2 regions of the Streptomyces sp. NPDC055140 genome follow, and region 2 is predicted to be linked to the other one. Evidence: riboswitches for the same ligand, from Rfam matches in the RefSeq annotation. Region 2 holds a riboswitch; the other holds the start of a gene.
The links. Region 2 has a riboswitch for S-adenosylmethionine ahead of thrC (threonine synthase). Riboswitches for the same ligand answer to the same signal wherever they lie in the genome.

Region 1: linked by a shared signal. The riboswitch ahead of ACWFR4_RS02035 (aminotransferase class V-fold PLP-dependent enzyme) and the one ahead of thrC (threonine synthase) in region 2 are both predicted to bind S-adenosylmethionine.

The regions. Positions count from the first base shown of each region.
Region 1 is NZ_JBSGTG010000001.1:428,124-432,387, reverse strand. Features, by position in the region: gene qcrB (cytochrome bc1 complex cytochrome b subunit) at 1-1,021, shown strand, start outside; gene trpD (anthranilate phosphoribosyltransferase) at 1,150-2,214, shown strand; SAM riboswitch class IV at 2,328-2,444, shown strand; gene ACWFR4_RS02035 (aminotransferase class V-fold PLP-dependent enzyme) at 2,611-3,972, shown strand; gene ACWFR4_RS02030 (Lrp/AsnC family transcriptional regulator) at 4,042-4,264, opposite strand, start outside.
Region 2 is NZ_JBSGTG010000008.1:151,669-155,932, reverse strand. Features, by position in the region: gene thrC (threonine synthase) at 1-1,153, opposite strand, end outside; SAM riboswitch class I at 1,171-1,302, opposite strand; gene ACWFR4_RS17815 (glucosyl-3-phosphoglycerate synthase) at 1,483-2,430, shown strand; gene ACWFR4_RS17810 (hypothetical protein) at 2,468-3,226, shown strand; gene ACWFR4_RS17805 (alpha,alpha-trehalose-phosphate synthase (UDP-forming)) at 3,337-4,264, shown strand, end outside.

The DNA.
Region 1 (4,264 bases), on a different contig from region 2:
CCCGGGCGGCGACTTCGTCGCGCGGTTCTACTCGGTCCACATCCTGCTGCTGCCGGGCATCATGCTCGGCCTGGTGGTCGGCCACCTGATCCTGGTCTTCTACCACAAGCACACGCAGTTCGCGGGCCCCGGAAAGACGAACAAGAACGTCGTCGGCATGCCGCTGCTGCCGGTCTACATGGCCAAGGCGGGTGGCTTCTTCTTCCTGGTCTTCGGTGTCATCGCGGCCGTCTCCGCGATCGCGTCGATCAACCCGATCTGGGCCATCGGCCCGTACCGGATCGACCAGGTCTCCACCGGCGCCCAGCCCGACTGGTACATGGGCTTCTCCGAAGGCCTGATCCGCTTCATGCCGGGCTGGGAGATCAACCTCTGGGGTCACACGCTCGTCCTGGGTGTGTTCATCCCGCTGATCATCTTCCCGCTGGTCCTGGTGGCCATCGCGGTCTACCCGTTCATCGAGTCCTGGGTCACCGGCGACAAGCGCGAGCACCACATCCTGGACCGCCCGCGCAACGTCCCGACCCGGACCGCGTTCGGAGCCGCCTGGATCAGCTGGTACTTCGTCCTGCTCGTCGGTGGCGGTAACGACCTCTGGGCCACGCACTTCCACCTGTCGATCAACGCGATCACCTGGTTCGTGCGCATCGGGTTCTTCATCGTGCCCGTGCTGGTCTTCGTCGCCACCAAGCGGATCTGCCTCGGCCTCCAGCGCCGCGACAAGGACAAGGTGCTGCACGGACGCGAGTCCGGCATCATCAAGCGCCTGCCGCACGGTGAGTTCATCGAGGTCCACCAGCCGCTCGGTTCCGACGCCCTGCACACCCTCACCGCGCACGAGCAGTACGCGCCGCTCGAGATCGGCCCGACGGTCGACGAGAACGGTGTGGAGCGCAAGGTGTCCGGTACGGAGAAGCTGCGGGCCAAGCTCTCCGAGGGGATGTACGGCGAGGAGAGCCAGATCCCGAAGCCGACTGTCGAGGAGTACAAGGAGATCACCAGCGGCCACGGCCACCACTGATCACCTGACCTGACCCCATGGTCGCCACGTTGAGAGCCCCGTCCAGGCACTGGACGGGGCTCTTTGCCGCTCTCAGGGGTGGATAGGGTGGCCTTGTTCCCATACACACGAAAAACCAGGAGCGGCAGATGAATGCTGTGACCCCCGCAGGAGGCAACACCGCGGCGGGCCGTTCCTGGCCCCAGATCCTGAACGGCCTCCTGGAAGGGCGCGACCAGAGCGCTGACGACACGGCCTGGGCCATGGACCGCATCATGCGGGGCGAGGCCACGGACGCGCAGATCGCAGGGTTCGCGGTGGCCATGCGCGCCAAGGGCGAGACCGTGGAGGAGATCTCCGGCCTCGTACGGGCCATGTACGAGCACGCGAACGTGATCGAGGTCCCGGGCGACACGGTCGACATCGTCGGCACGGGCGGCGACGGCGCCAAGACGGTCAACATCTCCACGATGTCGGCGATCGTCATCGCGGGCACGGGCGCCAAGGTCGTCAAGCACGGCAACCGCGCCGCCTCGTCGTCTTCCGGCGCCTCGGACGTCCTGGAGAAGCTCGGCGTGAACCTGGAGCTCACGCCGAAGCGGGTGGCCGAGGTCGCGGAGGAGGCCGGGATCACGTTCTGCTTCGCCGTGAAGTTCCACCCCGCGCTGCGGCACGTGGCGGCGGCGCGCGGCCAGCTGGGCATCCGCACGACGTTCAACTTCCTCGGTCCCCTGACCAACCCGGCCAAGGTGCGGGCCCAGGCCGTCGGGGTCGCCGACGCGCGGATGGCGCCCATCGTGGCCGGCGTCTTCGCCGAGCGTGGCCACTCGTCCCTCGTCTTCCGCGGCGACGACGGCCTGGACGAGCTGACGACGACGGCGACCTCGCGGATCTGGGTGGTCCGTGACGGCGCCGTGCGCGAGGAGACCTTCGACCCGCGGGACGTCGGCATCGATCTGGTGCCGGTGTCCGCGCTGCGGGGCGCCGACGCGTCCTACAACGCGGAGGTCGCCCGCCGTCTCCTGGACGGTGAGAGGGGCCCTGTGCGGGACGCGGTCCTCCTCAACTCGGCGGCGGCGCTCGTCGCTCTCACGCCCGGCGACGGCCCCCTGACCGACCAGATCCGGACCGGTATGGCACGTGCCGCCGAGTCGATCGACTCGGGCTCGGCGAAGCGGACGCTGGAGCGCTGGGTGGCGGCCAGCAACGCGTGAGCGCGTAAGGAAGACAAGGTGGGGAGGCGCCGGCCGGTGCCTCCCCACCACTCTCCGTCCGGGATGCGGACACGCTGTTGCGATGAAGCGATCAGCTGGCATACTTCTCGGCAGGTCATGAGTGACAGCGATTAGGCCCCGGCTCGCTGTCCGGCAACCCTCCGTCCGTGGCGGGGTGCCCCGGGTGAAGACCAGGCAGTGCACAGCAAGGTGCTCTGCAAGCGCGGACCCCTGCACACCCTGGGGTCCTGGTCCTCAAGGGAGCAGTCTCGTGAGCAAGCGAATGCGATAGGGCATCTCCGCCCCACCTCCGCACACCCCTTTTCTTTTTCGGCTGCGCCGTCGAGCCATCGGCTCCGGCGCGGTCAATTCGCTTACCTCTCACGGGAGTTCGCCATGTCTGTCTCCACCGTTGCCGCCGACCAGTCGCTTTGTACCCCTCTGCCGGTTCTCGGCCGGGATGTCACCGTTCCGCTCGTCACCGGTGGCGAGGTCACCTACGCGGCCCTCGACTACGCGGCCAGCGCCCCGGCGCTCCAGCGGGTCTGGGACGACGTGGCGGCCTACGCGCCTTACTACGGCAGCGTGCACCGCGGCGCCGGGTACCTGTCGCAGCTGTCGACCGACCTCTTCGAGAACTCCCGCGTGACCGTCGCCGAGTTCCTCGGCTGCCGCGCGGACGACCAGGTGATCTTCACCCGGTCGACCACCGACTCGCTGAACCTGCTCGCCGCCGTGCTCCCCGCCGACTGCGAGGTCTTCGTCTTCGAGACCGAGCACCACGCCTCGCTCCTGCCGTGGCGCGACGCCCGCGTGACGTACCTGAACGCGCCGCGCACGCCCGGCGAGGCCGTCCAGACCCTGGAGAGCGCCCTCGCCGACCGCGACCCCTACGGGCCCGCCCTGGTGTGCGTCACGGGCGCCTCGAACGTCACCGGCGAGCTGTGGCCCGTCCGTGAACTCGCCGCCGCTGCCCATGCCCATGGCGCCCGTGTCGTCCTCGACGCCGCGCAGCTGGCCCCGCACCACCCCGTCGACATCCAGGACCTCGACGTCGACTGGATCGCCTTCTCCGGGCACAAGCTGTACGCCCCCTTCGGCTCCGGCGTCCTCGCCGGCCGCGCCGACTGGCTCCAGGCATCCGAGCCCTACCTTGCCGGCGGCGGCGCCTCCCGCAAGGTCGCGCGGCGCGCCGACGGCGGTGTGGATGTCGAGTGGCACGACAGCGCTGCCCGCCACGAGGCCGGTTCGCCGAACGTCATCGGCGTCTACTCCATCGCCTCCGCCTGCAAGGCCCTCACCGAGGCGGGCTTCGACTCGCTCGTCGCCCGTGAGCAGTACCTGATCGGCAAGGTCCGTGACGGTCTCGCCGCCGTGCCCGAGGTCAAGGTGCTCTCGTTGTTCGGCGACGACGCCCCGCGCGTCGGCGTCATCTCCTTCGTCGTCGACGGCTGGAACAGCTCGCACTTCGCGGCCGCGCTCTCCGCCGAGTACGGCATCGGCGTGCGCGACGGCCTCTTCTGCGCCCACCCGCTCGTGCGCACCCTGCTGGGCAGCGACCCGCAGTCGCAGGGGGAGTGCGGGGCGCCCGAGGCCGCGCCCGGCGAGAAGTCCCTCAACGCGATCCGTGTCAGCTTCGGCGCCGGCACCCCGGACGAGCACGTCGAGCGCTTCGTCCGCGCCGTCACCGAGCTGGTCCGCGACGGCGCGCGCTGGAACTACCGCACGGAGGACGGGCGTTGCGTCCCCGCGGTGTGATCCGCGCACCGCACCGGACATGACGAAGGCCGCCCCTCGGGGCGGCCTTCGGTCGTCAAGCGGACAGGATCAGGAGTCGAGCCCGATCGCGAACGCCGCCTCCAGGTCGTGCTGCGAGTACGTGCGGAACGCGACGTGCGTGTCCGTCGCCTCCACGCCCGGGATCTTGCTGATCTTCCCGGGGATGACGTCCGCCAGGTCGTCGTGGCGCGCGACGCGCACCATGGCGATCAGGTCGTACGTACCGGTCACGGAGAAGACCTCGCTGACGCTGTCGAGGGCGGCGATCGAC
Region 2 (4,264 bases):
GGTCGATCAGGCCGGCCTCGATCAGCTTCTTCGTCACGCCGACCGTCACACCGCCCGCGGTCTCCGCGAAGATGCCCTCGGTCTGCGCCAGGAGCTTGATCGCCTCGACGACCTGCTCGTCGTTGACGTCCTCCACGGCGCCGCCGGTGCGGCGGGCGATGTCGAGGACGTACGGGCCGTCGGCCGGGTTGCCGATGGCCAGGGACTTGGCGATCGTGTTCGGCTTCTGCGGCCGCACGACGTCGTGACCGCCCTTGTAGGCGACGGACACCGGCGAGCAGCCCTCGGCCTGGGCGCCGAAGAGCTTGTACGGCTTGTCCTCGACGAGGCCGAGCTTGATCAGCTCCTGGAGGCCCTTGTCGATCTTCGTGAACTGGGAGCCGGACGCGATCGGGATGACCAGCTGGTCCGGGAGCCGCCAGCCGAGCTGCTCGCAGATCTCGTACGCAAGCGTCTTGGAGCCCTCGCCGTAATACGGGCGCAGGTTGACGTTGACGAAGCCCCAGCCCTCGCCGAGCGGGTCGCCGATGAGCTCGGAGCAGAAGCGGTTGACATCGTCGTAGTTGCCCTCGATGCCGACGAGTTCGCCGCCGTAGACCGCGGCCATGACGACCTTGCCCTGCTCCAGGTCGTGCGGGATGAACACGCAGGAGCGGAAGCCGGCGCGGGCCGCGGCGGCGCCGACGGCGCCGGCGAGGTTGCCGGTGGAGGAGCAGGACAGGGTGGTGAAGCCGAAGGCGCGGGCGGCCTCGATGGCCTGGGCGACGACGCGGTCCTTGAAGGAGTGCGTGGGGTTGCCGGAGTCGTCCTTGACGAACAACTTGCCCTGCTCGACGCCGAGTTCACGGGCGAGGTTGTCGGCCTTGACGAGCTTGGTCCAGCCGGGGTTCAGGTTCGGCTTCTCGGCGACGTCGGCCGGGACGGGCAGGAGAGGGGCGTAGCGCCAGATGTTGGCGGGGCCGGCCTCGATCTCCTTGCGCAGCGACTCGGGGTCGCCGACCGGGAGGTCGTAGGAGACTTCGAGCGGCCCGAAACACTCGGCACAGGCGAAGATCGGTCCGAGCGGGAAGCTGGTGCCGCACTCGCGGCAGGAAAGCGCCGAGGCGGGTCCGAGATCAACAGAAGTGGTGGTGGCGACAGTCTGCGCAGCCATGATGGCGAGGCCCTTTCTCCTCATCTTCCTCGCGGCGCATCTCGCCACGAGACGGAATTGGCACCTTCCCCACCTGGACCTCGACAAGGTCGGCGGGAGGGTTGCCGGGACTTCAACGGGCCGTATCCCTCTGTCCCTCTGGATGAGCGCTATTCGGTTGTTGAGCTGGCACTTGATCACTCAAGCGCGGCGGCGACCCCGACATGCGATGGTCACCGGCGTTGTTCAAGACTGTAACCGAAGGCCTGGACGCTTGAGATAGTCGTCCGAACCGCGAGATGGATCACAGTTCGTGATCAGACAGTTCAGACAGTGAGGAGCCGCGCACCGTGCTGGAAGAAGTTGAGCGCTGGCTGAGCAGGCGTTCCTGGTCGGTGTCGGACCGCCCGCTCCCTCAGCTGATCGCCGCGAAGCGCGCATCGGGCACCTCGGTGAGCGTGGTACTGCCCGCGCTGAACGAGGAGGAGACGGTCGGCGAGATCGTCGCCGAGATCCGGCGCGCCCTGATGACGGAGCGGGTGCCGCTGGTCGACGAGTTGGTGGTGATCGACTCGGGCTCGACGGACCGTACGGCCGAGGTCGCGCGGGCCGCCGGGGCGCGCGTCGTGCACCGGGACTCGATCCTGCCGAGGATCCCGGCCGTGCCCGGCAAGGGCGAGGTGCTGTGGCGCTCGCTGCTCGTGACGGGCGGCGACATCGTCTGTTTCGTCGACGCGGACCTGAAGGAGTTCTCCGCGGACTTCGTCTCGGGGATCGTGGGCCCGCTGCTCACGGATCCCGGCGTGGACTTCGTGAAGGCGATGTACGACCGCCCGCTCGGGTCCGCCGCGGGCCAGGGGGGCCGGGTCACGGAGCTGGTGGCGCGCCCGGTCCTCAATCTGCACTGGCCGCTGCTTGCGGGGTTCGTGCAGCCGCTCGGCGGCGAGTACGCGGCCCGCAGATCGCTCCTGGAGCGCCTGCCGTTCCCCGTCGGTTATGGAGTTGAGCTCGGTCTTCTCGTCGACGCGCTGCACACGGTGGGCCTGGACGCGCTCGGGCAGGTCGACGTCGGGGTGCGCAAGCACCGGCACCAGGACGGGCAGGCGCTCGGGCGGATGGCCGCGGCGATCTACCGCACCGCGCAGCTGCGGCTCGCACGTGGGCACCTCGTGCGTCCGGTGCTCACCCAGTTCGAGCGCGGGGAACAGGGATTCGAGCCGCGCACGCACGACGTGGACACCGAGGAACGCCCTCCGATGACCGAAATCACCGAGTACGCGGAGCGCCGCGTGGCGTAGCCGAGGGCAATCGTATGTTTTGCCTACATTGCCCTTTATGTGGCTCAGACAAGTTTCGGGTGAGCGACGGCTGCGCGCAGCCGCGACCCGCACCGCCGGGGCGCTCGTCGCCACGGCCACCGCACTGACGGCGCTCGGCGCCGCGGCCCCCGTCCCGGCGGACGTGGTCGCGCCGTTCACCAAGCGCTACGACGAATCGCTGTACGGCGACTTCGTGACCATCGGCAACACGGTCAAGATCGAGAAGCCGCAGCCCCCGGCGCCGCCCGCCCTGCGCATCACGAACGTCCCGGAGCGGCCCGCCGTGCCGCCGTGCGAGGAGACCGGGAACACCGTCACGATCACCGACTTCTCGGCCAGGAAGCGCACCGGCGCCACCGTCGAGTGGCCCGTGACGGCGGGCTCTGCCCCGGTCGCCTCCGCCGGGAGCGTCACGAAGCGGGGGTCCGTGTACGTCTGGAAGGGTGACGTCGCGGCCCACGGCAAGGTCGTCATCACGCAACGCGTGAAGGCGTCCTGCACGGCGGGCGAGGCCACCGTGATCACCGTGACGGCCGTCGTGCCGCGCACCAACTGCCCGAAGGCCCGGCACGGCGGGGGCGACCCGTGCACGTCGGTCGTCACCGCCAGACGGGAGCAGGCCCGCCCGGCCCCACCTCAGGACTCGCACCGGTCGCACGGCAGCGAGCTGGCCGACACCGGTGACTCGGACATGCTCCTGTACAGCGGTCTCGCGGCGGCCCTGTTCGGGCTCGGCGTCCTCGCGGTGGCAGCGGCGCGCAGCCGGCGTGACTGACCCGCGCGGGTAACCGTCGCGGCAGGCGAACGGCGGATCGTATACGGCCGGGCTCCCACGGAGTCCGGCCGTACGTTTGAGCGTTTACGAGCCGGGCTACGTTTGCCCGTATGGCTTCCACGCAGGGTGCACAGATCCTCGTCGCGTCCAACCGCGGTCCGGTCTCGTACGAGCTCGGGGCCGACGGGACGCTCGACGCGCGGCGCGGCGGGGGCGGGCTCGTCTCCGGGCTCTCCGCGATCGGACAGGACCCGGACGGCGCGAGCGCGATGTGGGTGTGCGCGGCTCTCGGCGAAGGCGACCGCGAGGCGGTGCGGCGCGGTGTCGGGGAGCCGGGCGTGCGGATGCTCGACATCGACCGCGAGGTGTACGCCGACGCGTACAACGGCATCGCGAACTCGGTCCTCTGGTTCGTCCACCACATGCTCTACCAGACGCCCCTGGAGCCGGTCTTCGGGCCACAGTTCCGTGCGCGGTGGGCGTCGTACGAGGCCTACAACCGGGCGTTCGCCGAGGCGCTGGCCGCGGAGGCCGCGCCGGGTGCCGCGGTCGTCGTGCAGGACTACCACCTGGCGCTCGTGCCGGGGATGCTGCGGGAGCTGCGCGGCGACCTGCGCATCGGACACTTCTCGCACACCCCGTGGGCGCCGGTCGACTACTTCCGGATGCTGCCTGACGACATCGCCGGGCAGCTGCTGCGGGGAATGCTGGGCGCGGACCGGCTCGGGTTCCTGACGCGGCGCTGGGCGGACACGTTCACGGCGTGCTGCGAGGCCGTGGTGGGCGGCACGTTCGGTACGGAGATCGGGGTGCACGGCCTGGGCGCGGACGCGGACTTCCTGCGGGAGCGCTCGCGCCGCCCCGACGTCGAGGAGCGTCTCGCCGCGCTGCGGGAGCAGATCGGCGGCCCGGACCGCAAGGTGATCGTCCGTGTGGACCGCACGGAGCTGTCGAAGAACATCGTGCGCGGCCTGCGCGCGTACGGGCTCCTCCTCGACGAGCACCACGAGTGGCGCGAGCGGGTGGTGCACGTCGCCT